DNA from 3 places in the Arthrobacter sp. AIWTK1 genome. Region 3 is predicted to be linked to each of the others. Evidence: riboswitches for the same ligand, from Rfam matches in the RefSeq annotation. Region 3 holds a riboswitch; each other region holds the start of a gene.
The links. A riboswitch is a leader RNA that binds a small molecule or an ion and turns the genes downstream of it on or off. The one in region 3 is predicted to bind cyclic di-AMP.

Region 1 (3,213 bases), 1.7 Mb from region 3:
GCGGACCGGTACGTCCTCGTGCCGTCCGCCTCGGTCCAGCCGTTGGAGATGCCTTGTGACGCCAGCCATGAGATCTCTTTGAAGAAGGCCGTTTGCGCGGAAATGTCGGCGAAGGGCGATGCCCCCGGTGTGTAGGTCGGGCTGCCGGCGAAACGGTACACAAATGCGGCGACCTGGTCACGGTTGACGGCCAGTGTTGGCCGGAAGGTCTTGGAGCCGTCGGACTCGGTCCAGCCGGTGGTAATACCCCGGGAGGCAAGCCAGAGAATTTCCTTGTAGAAGGGAGTCTGCGGCGTGACATCCGTAAACGGCGATGCCCCGGGCGAATATGCCGGGCTTCCGTTCATCCGATAGAAAAACGCCGCCATCATGTCCCGGCTTGCCGCAACGCCGGGACGGAACGTGCGTGTTCCGTCGCTTTCGAGCCAGCCGACGGAAATGCCTTGGGCGGCCATCCAGTTGACCTCGGTGTACAGCGCCGCGCCCTGGGGTACGTCAGCAAACGAGATTGGCGACGGGGAGGGAGACGGCGACGGGGAGGGAGACGGGGAGGGAGAGGGGGAGGGAGAGGGGGAGGGAGACGGCGGGGGTGACGTCACGGGGGACTGGCCCAGTGCCTGCGCCACTGTTCGGACCGACGTCGTACCGTTTGCTGTCCGCGCAGCCAGCCACGTGACGAACTCCTTGAACAAGGCGGGGCTGATGGACAGGGACGGATCCGTTCCGTTGGCAATCTCGTGGAAGGTCAGCTGGAGCCAGCCGCCGGTCGTCTCGGCGTTGGTGACGGTGGCCTGCAGGTCCGCCAGGGTCCAGGTGGCGGCCACCTGGTCAGGGGCCTTGGTGACCATGGGGTTGTTCGGCGGCAGCGTCTCCGCAACCGGGCAGGACGCGCAACTCGCGGGAGACCGGATGTCGCCCAGGCCCCGTGAGCTGGCGTAGCCGCAGCCGCGGACCGCTGATTGTGCTGTGGCGTTCTCCGCCGCAAAGGGGTAGGCGAAGTTCCGGACGGTGAAGCCCCAGCCTTCAAGGGTGGTCTTGCTGTTGCAGGCCTCCGCGCTGGCGGCCGCTGCGCCGATCGTTGTCATGTCCGGGTGCGTCACGCTGTGGCCGCCGATTTCGTTGCCGTCCGCCGCGAGAGTGTCCAGGTTTGCCCGGGTGAGGAAACCGGACTGGCCTACAAAGGAAGTGGTGATGAAGAAAGTGCCCACCAGCCCGTGGGCTTTCAGCTCTTGCGCGGCCGCCAACTGGCTGCCGAGGCCGTCGTCGAAGGTCAGGCTGACGATGGTTGGCCCCGCGGCCTTCGAGGCGCCGGCCACGCCCACCAGTGTGCTGACGGCCAGCAGCAAAGCGCCCAGGATGGCGACCCAGCGCCGGCCGTGCCGGCCTCCCGGCGCAGGCTCAGGAGGTTCCGCTACGTGACGTGCGGGGTTGCGGGCAGGCTGATTCGACCAACGCATGATGCCTCCAAGCGTGTGAGTCCCCCCGCAAGAACATGCACGTAGACTACGCCTCGCGGCGCCAAGGCAAAACACTCGACTTTGATCAACGCAGTACCCGAGTACCGCCGCTACCTGCTAGCGCATCCCGGTTCCCGTGGCGCCGTTACCTGAATGTGACATCGGTGCATGGCCCGCGTACGGTGGGACAGTGCCGTTATCCCGGATAGGGGCACTCCCGGGCGGATTGCCTAACCCTGCCGCGGCCCGGGATCCAACCGAAACTGACCGCCAGGGACGGGGAAACCATTTTTGGCCTGCAGAGTTGTGCAGGCCTTCGGGGTGAAGCCGCAAGCCCTCCGCCAAGCGGAAGGCGACTGCGGCCGGGTGTCTCCCATCCGAATCCGACAGCTAACCTCGCAGGCATCGGGAGAGGTTACCTCATGTCTTCACGCAAACTGTCCGCTCATCATCGCTCCACCGCGCCTGCGGGGCGCTCCGGGTTTACCACGACCGGCGGTAGGGGCAGGGTCGGCCGCCAGGCCGCGGTTATTGCAGCCGCTTCAGGCCTGGTCCTGTCCAGCGGGATGGCGGCCCAGGCTGCCGAAGCCCCCGTGGAACGCGACTCGGCTCCGGCGTCCGCCCTTGACGCCAAGGCCCAGGTGGGTGCCCCGCTCAGCGCAGACTCCCACGTCCGGATCAGTTTCGAACGTCCGGACGTCAGCACCACCCCCGCTCCCGTGGAAGTGCCGGTCGCAGAGCCCGCTCCGGCAGAGGCGGCCGCTCCCGCGGCAGCTCCGGCTCCTGTTGCCGCCCCGGCGGCTCCCGCCGTTTCCGTCCAGGTACAGGCAGCCGCACCGGCTCCCGCCGCTGCCCCGGCCGCCGGCGGTGTCAATGCCGCCATGGTTTCTGCTGCTTATGCGCAACTGGGCATCACCCAGGACTGCACGGCCATGGTGGAGAAGGCACTTGGCTCCGCAGGCATTCCCGTCGGCGACCTGGGACCCATGCAGTTCATGAACTACGGCTCGGTGGTGGGGGAGCCCCAGCCCGGGGACATGGTGGTGCAGTCCGGCCACGTGGGCATCTACATCGGCGACGGCCAGGTGATCAGCGGCGGAATGAACGGCGTCAATGCCACCGTGACGCACCCGCTGTCGTGGCTGACGGCCACCGGCGGCGTTACCTTCGTCCGGGCCGGAGCCTAGCACTCCGGCCCGGCCTGCCCCGGCGGGAGGGAAGACCCGGCGGAAGGGCCGGTGATCGGCTGCCTTGGGGGCAGCAGGTCACCGGCCCTTCCTGTAGCCGAGTGGCGGCCGGTGTTCAGATCGGCGACATCCCGACCTGAACCGTGCTCTCGCCCTGCGCGAATTTGATGCGCAGCACTGCGGCGCGCGTGTCCGCAGGGATAGTGAAGCGGACCTCGCCCGACGTGCTTGAATCGCCTCCCACCACTTCGTTCAGCCCCGAATCGGGGGAATGGCTGACTCCGCCCACGTTCAGCCTGAACGCTGCGTCCCAAAAGTTGATGTCGTACCTGCCGTGGTTGGTGCATCTGAGCGTGAAAGTCAGTGCGACCTTCCCTGACACATCAGGGCGCGCACGGGCGTCGAGAATTTCGTATTCGACGTCGGCTGCCCTGTAGTTGCGCCCGGCCGGCAGGGCAACGGCCCACTCCGCGCTGTTACCGGTGCCGGATGCAGTAACGGACGGCGGAACAACGCCGCCTGGCCGGGCGGGGCCGCTTGCGGAAGCGCCCGCCGTCGATGCGGCGGGC
Region 2 (3,213 bases), 160 kb from region 3:
CTGTGGGATTTGCCGGGGCACGGAAGCCGGAACGGAAACGACGGCGGTGCTCCCACCGTCATTGGTGGAAGCACCGCCGCCGCGGATCCTGGGTTAGGGTGCCAGAACTTCGCAGACGTCGATCACCCTGCCCGGTCCCGAGTATCGCCTGAGTTCCCTTTGGAAGTCCCCGGTAACGGCGAAGTTGAAGTTGCCCGATACGAGGACCACTCCGGAAACGTCAGGTCCGGTGTTGTCAGTATCAGCGAATGAAAGAAGGTTCCTGCCGGTCGACTTGAATTCGACGCTGGTGGGATCTTCGGCGTTTGGCACGAATTGGATATGTGAGGCGCCAGTGATGACGTAACTCACAGTCTTACCGTTTGCAGTTAGTGTCACATTAAGGTTTGGGGCAATGGAAATGACTCTGTCCCCAGGGATGACGATGTCCTTTACCCGGCCAGTCACGGTGGCCTCGATGTCGAAGCCACCGGCAGCTTGGCCGCAATGAAAGATGTATTCGGTTTGAAGCGGTGGCTGCGGCGGCGAAGATTGACGCCAGGACGGCCGTCGGAACTAACCATTTTTTCATTGTTGTGCTCCCTGCATCTTGATGACGGCGCTGGGGCCGGCAGCCGCTTGGAAGACGATTGAAAGCGGCGGCGACCAAGAGTCACTCCTCGACCTTGTGAAAACCTTGTGGCGGCGAAACGGAGCACGAAGGTTCCCGGACGCAGCGAAGGCCCCGAATCCGGGTGGATTCGGGGCCTCCGCTGTTGCGAACCAAGATGGCTACAGGTGCCGGCTTAGTACCAGTTGTTGGCGTAGTGGAAGTCCAGGGCGCCGCAGGGGGAGCCGTAGCGTTCCTTCACGTAGTTCAAGCCCCAGTTGATCTGGGTGCGGAAGTTGGTCAGGTAGTCGGACCCGGCGCTGGCCATCTTTTCGGCCGGCAGCGACTGGACAATGCCGTACGCGCCACTGCTGGCGTTCGTGGCGGTGGTCTTCCAATCCGATTCCTTGGTCCAGAGCGTGGTGAGGCACTGCATCTGGTCAGCCGCCCAGCCGTACGTGCCCAGCTGCGAGGCAGCATATGCCTGGGCAGCTGCGGGATCGTCAACGGCGACGGGCGGTGCCGGGGCAGGAGCCGGTTCGGGGGCGGCTGCAGGTGCCGGTGCGGGGGCCGCTGCAGGTGCTTCCGGTGCCTTCTCCGCCGGCTTCTCCTCCGACGACTGCGCGGTCACGCTGACAGAGGCCGGTGCGGGCATGGCGGAAACGAGGATCTTTTCGAACGCGAGCCTCGATTCGGCGTCGGCCGTTGTCGCTGTGTTTCCTGAACCCGTTGCCGATGTTGCGGGGGCTACGGGTTCGGAAGCCTGGCCGGCGGCGCCGACGCCAATCAGCACGGCGCAGGCGGTGGCCACTACGGCGGCACGGCGGCCGGAGCCCTGCAGGCCGGCAGTGAACCGGGACAGCGGGGACGCCGTGGCGGCTGGTTCAGCACGGTGGCGTGAATGGTGCGCAGGCGCTGCGGACTTGTGGGAAGCGGGCTCAGGACGTACTTCTGGCGTGGATTTAGTCATGGTTGCCTCTCGATGCCGGCGGAGTTAGCTGTCGGGTTCGGATGAGGTCATCCGGCCGCACGGAACTTCACGTGTCGGCTTCACCCCAAGGGCGGCAATGCAGAATGCCCGGAGACCTGGGTCCCCCGCCTCTGCCTGATCATGAGGAAATCCGGGTAGCGGCAGAGTTTGGCGTCCATCCGGATATGCGGCCGGAACGGTGGCCGCACTCTAAAAACCGTACAGGAGTCCGGCGCTTAAGTCACATTTAGGTAACGAGGATCACGACGACGGCGCGTTGGCTTGCGCGTGCGCTGAACCTCTCACCCCAAACCGAAGTCGCTAAGCGTCCGGCGATTCCCCCGGAAGGCGCAGTGCGAACTCAGTACGTCCCGGGCGGGAGTTCACTTCCACGGTTCCGCCGTGCGCCTCCACGATCGACTGCACAATCGACAGGCCCAGGCCGCTTGTCCCCTCGGCTGCGGCGGCCCCGGCAGCGCCCCAACGCGCAGCGGATCCAGCCGGGCTGGTGCGGGCAGCGTCCGCCCTGGCAAAGCGTGCAAACACCCGGTCCACGAACTCCGGCGGAATCCCAGCACCGTTGTCCGTCACGGTTACCACGGCGCTGCCGTCGGCCGAGCGCATCACTCCGGTGACCACGGTGGTGCCCGGCTCCGTATGCTTGCGTGCGTTGGAGAGCAGGTTGGCCAGCACTTGGTGCAGCTGCTTGGCATCGCCGCGCACCACCACGGGCTCTTCGGGCAGTTCGAGCTGCCAGATGCGGTCCGGCGCCATGACCTTTTCGTCGCTGACGGTTTCCACTGCGAGCTGCGTCAGGTCCACGTCGCTGATCTTCAGCGGCTGGCCTTCGTCGAGCCGGGCCAGCAGGAGGAGGTCCTCCACCAGGGTGGTCATCCGTTCGGACTGGCTCTGCACCCTGGCGAGTGACTTCTTGCCGTCGGGGGTGAAGTCCTCGGTCATCCGCATCAGCTCCGTGTAGCCGCGGATAGCCGTGAGCGGCGTGCGCAGCTCGTGCGAGGCGTCGGCCACGAACTGGCGCACTTTGGTCTCGCTCTGCTGCCGGGCCTCCAGTGCCTTGGAGACGTTGTCCAGCATCAGGTTGAGGGCGTGGCCCACGCTGCCCACTTCAGTTCCAGGATGCGCGTTCGACGGCGGGACGCGGACTGCGAGGGCCACCTCACCGGCGTCGAGCGGCAGTTGCGAAACCTGCGTGGCGACTTCGGACAGCTGCTCGAGGGGTTTCATGGTGCGTCGGATCAGCACTGTTCCGGCAAGCCCGATCAGGACGAGGCCGCCCATCGAGACGATCACCATCGTCCAGACCAAAGAGCTGAGCGTGTTCTGTTTTTCGTTGAGGGGAAGTCCGGTGACAACCACGTCCCCGTACGGCGCCTCCACCGCCACCAGGCGGTAGGAGCCGGTGGACAGGGCCCGATCGACGGGTGTTCCGTCGTGCTGGAGTGCCAAGAGGATCTGGTTGTCCTCGGGGGAGAGGGACGCCACGGTGGCGTCTTTGGCGAGGAACCCGGCGCTGCTGACATTCCCGTTGTCAATGCGCGCGATGAGCGTCCCGACTCCTTGGCCCGGGCCTTCGAACCCGTCCTGCCTGCCGGACGGGTTGCTGGGCCGTGGCCGTCCTGCCTCGTTCGATAGC
Region 3 (3,213 bases):
ATCGGCGGCATTTGCCGGCATCCCAACGCTGAGGATCAATCCGGAAGCAGCTGCGATGACAGCCGCCTGGCGACCTACGGTCCCGGCGTTGGCAGTAACAGCCCTGGACACGGAGTTCAACGGGTTCGTACGAACCGTTTGCGCACGGTGGCGCGCAGAATTGTGACGTGTAGACACGAAGGTAGCCTCTCCCAATGCCTACGAGGTGAGCTGTCGGATTCGGATGGGAGTCACCCGGCCGCTCGGCTTCCTGGGAAGCGTTGCGACTTAACCCCAAGGTCTTCTTGCGAAGACCAAAATTGGTTCCCCCGCCTCTGCCAGACGATGTCATGCGAACGGACCTTGAGCGGTGGCAGAGTTAGGCAATCCACTCAAGAGCGCCAACTTCGGAAAAGTTGGCGTGCTCTAAACGGTACAGGAATTCCGAACGAATGTCACATTCAGATCACGGCATGTCACAGGAATGCGAGAGTGACCCATCGTTTGGATCAGAGCCAGCCGAGCGGGTCGACGACTTCGCCGTTGACCATTACTTCGAAATGGAGGTGGCAGCCGGTAGAGGCTCCAGTGGTCCCGCTGAGCGCCACGACGTCGCCGCGGCTGACCTTCTGGCCTACCTGGACGCTGGACGACGAGAGGTGGTTGTACGTGGTTTCCAGGCCGTTGCCGTGGTCGAGCACCACGCGGTTACCGCCGCCGTAGGGGTGCCAGCCGGAGAAGGTCACGGTTCCACTGGCAGCAGCGAAGACGCTGGTGCCGCACTGGGCCGCGTAGTCCTGGCCGCGGTGGAACTCGCCGGCTCCGCCCGTGATGGGGCTGACCCGGAAACCGAAGGGTGAAGCGGTGACCATCTGTTCCAGCGGCGCCCCCAGGCTGCCGGTGGACGCCGCACGGGTGATCGTTCCCGCTGACTGGGCGCTCAGGAGTTGCTTGAGCTTGCCGTCGGGATCCCCCTTGGTGGCTACGGTGGTCCGGTTGAAGTCGATTTTGGCGCTGGCGGCAGCGGAGACCTCCGGCTGCGCCGCGACTGCTGCGGCAGCGGGGTTTCCCGTGTCTGCCGTGGATGTCATGGGTCCAGTGGACGGCACGGTCACGGTGAGGACCAGTCCGGTGGCCGCCAGAGCAATGCCGGCTTTCTGACCCACGCCGCTGGCGGCAGCAAACTCGGTCACCTGGCTGAACAGGCTCCGGCGTCGCCGGGCATCGCGGTGTGCATCGCGCGGCCTGACCGTCATAACGGCTTCGGCCACGGGGTACTCCGAAGCGGGACCGGTCGCCCTGCGGCGGCCCCTGACGGTCTGCGTGGTCAAGAAATATCCTCTCTGGATAGCCTGCGAAGTTAGCTGTCGGATTCGGGTCAGAGAGATCACAGACCCGGCCCGCCAATGCAAGGCATCCGACACAGGGGTGTCCCTAAGGAATCCTTCGTCGGAAGTGGCTTGCCGCTGACGGACTTCACCCCAAGACCGTTTGATAACGGCCGATGGTGGTTCCCCCGCCTCTGCCAGGAGGTGATTCGTACGCTGATCCGCTGGCAGAGCTCGGCTTCGGATCAGGTAACGCTTTAGTATCGGCGCTAGTCCTCAACTATAGGTGATTAACCAGCGCGGTAATAATTCCGTTATCTTCGTCTCAGCCCGGTTGTAGGTGGTCCTACGAGTTGGGCGGTTAGCTGACGGTAACAAACACGTGGGCCGCAACTTCGGGCGGCAGTTCCAAGGCGCCTTCGATCTCGGGCACGCGCACCGAGATGTACTCGCCCACACGCTCCAGCGCGAGGGTTGCGCCCGGGCGGATCCCGCCTTCGTCGAGCTGCACCAGAAGCTCCGGCTCAACCTGGATCGGCTCGGCCAGCCGGCTGACAGTGACGCGGGAGTCGGCCCCGTATGCGCTCATGGCGTCGAGGAGGTTCACCACGCCGTCGGTGAACGCGGGGGCGGGCTGGCCGCCGAGGGCTGCCAGGCCGGGAATGGGATTGCCGTAGGGGGAAACCGTGGGGTGGTCCAGTAGTTCGAAGATGCGCCGCTCCACGCGTTCGCTCATGACGTGTTCCCAACGGCACGCTTCGTCGTGGACGTACGCCCAGTCGAGGCCGATGACATCAGCCAGTAGCCGTTCCGCGAGGCGGTGCTTGCGCATGACCTCCGTGGCCCGTTTCCGGCCGGTTTCGGTGAGCTCAAGGTGGCGGTCACCCGAAACAACTACAAGTCCGTCGCGTTCCATCCGCCCGATGGTCTGCGAGACGGTGGGGCCGGAGTGGCGCAGCCGTTCGGCAATCCGGGCGCGGAGAGCAACGATGTTCTCTTCCTCAAGCTCCAAGATTGTCCGAAGATACATCTCAGTAGTGTCGATCAGATCCGTCATCCAGCTCAGCTCCTCGAGCACAGTCCTTGCGTCAGTCCCACCGTACCGCGCGGAGGCCTTCCTGTTGGCCTCGGCGACGTGGGCCTGCATCCACCGATCAACCTCCGGGGACGGCCTCACGGGATCAGCCCGGCCGGCATCGCGGCCCGCTGTACGTCAGGGAACAGCTTAGCCTATTTTGAATTACTCCGGATAATCCCCCCACAGAACCAAAGCGGAACCGAAGCAGAACGGAACAGCGACGGAAACACAGTTGCCCCTGCAATGTCTCAGTGACTGGACTATGACGGATGCCGTTCCGTGCCCCGCGGGCACGTCAGGCAGAATGTAGGGGATTCCCACTGCAGGAACCCGTGCATTGCCGGGCCTTTTCCACGTCCACGCCGAAAAATTGGAGCCACTGTGAGCGACACCAGCATCACTATCCCCGCCAACCTCCTGCCCAAGGACGGACGGTTCGGCGCCGGGCCTTCAAAGGTCCGCCCCGAGCAGATCGAAGCACTGTCCGCCGCATCAGCCACGCTTCTGGGCACGTCGCACCGCCAGGCCCCGGTCAAGAACCTCGTAGGGTCCGTCCGCAACGGCCTCAGCGAGTTCTTCCGCGCCCCTGAAGGCTACGAAGTCATCCTCGGCGTGGGTGGCTCCACCGCATTCTGGGATGTCGCGGCATTCGGACTGGTGGACAGCAAGGCCCAGCACCTCTCCTTCGGCGAGTTCGGCTCCAAATTCGCCTCTGCCACCAACCAGGCTCCGTTCCTGGACGCATCCTCCATCATCAAGGCCGATCCCGGCACGCGGCCCGTGGCGCAGGCAGAGTCGGGCATTGACGTCTACGCCTGGCCCCAGAAC

Region 1: linked by a shared signal. The riboswitch ahead of AC1MDG_RS11725 (NlpC/P60 family protein) and the one ahead of AC1MDG_RS04105 (M23 family metallopeptidase) in region 3 are both predicted to bind cyclic di-AMP.
Region 2: linked by a shared signal. The riboswitch ahead of AC1MDG_RS03440 (aggregation-promoting factor C-terminal-like domain-containing protein) and the one ahead of AC1MDG_RS04105 (M23 family metallopeptidase) in region 3 are both predicted to bind cyclic di-AMP.

What each region holds. Positions count from the first base shown of each region.
Region 1 is NZ_CM155287.1:2,561,390-2,564,602, reverse strand. Features, by position in the region: gene AC1MDG_RS11730 (polysaccharide deacetylase family protein) at 1-1,457, opposite strand, end outside; cyclic di-AMP (ydaO/yuaA leader) riboswitch at 1,703-1,876, shown strand; gene AC1MDG_RS11725 (NlpC/P60 family protein) at 1,880-2,644, shown strand; gene AC1MDG_RS11720 (hypothetical protein) at 2,760-3,213, opposite strand, start outside.
Region 2 is NZ_CM155287.1:711,105-714,317, forward strand. Features, by position in the region: gene AC1MDG_RS03435 (hypothetical protein) at 94-312, opposite strand; gene AC1MDG_RS03440 (aggregation-promoting factor C-terminal-like domain-containing protein) at 786-1,559, opposite strand; cyclic di-AMP (ydaO/yuaA leader) riboswitch at 1,559-1,733, opposite strand; gene AC1MDG_RS03445 (HAMP domain-containing sensor histidine kinase) at 1,881-3,213, opposite strand, start outside.
Region 3 is NZ_CM155287.1:871,433-874,645, reverse strand. Features, by position in the region: gene AC1MDG_RS04110 (C40 family peptidase) at 1-21, opposite strand, end outside; cyclic di-AMP (ydaO/yuaA leader) riboswitch at 182-340, opposite strand; gene AC1MDG_RS04105 (M23 family metallopeptidase) at 489-1,310, opposite strand; cyclic di-AMP (ydaO/yuaA leader) riboswitch at 1,314-1,527, opposite strand; gene AC1MDG_RS04100 (iron-dependent transcriptional repressor DtxR) at 1,669-2,364, opposite strand; gene serC (phosphoserine transaminase) at 2,767-3,213, shown strand, end outside.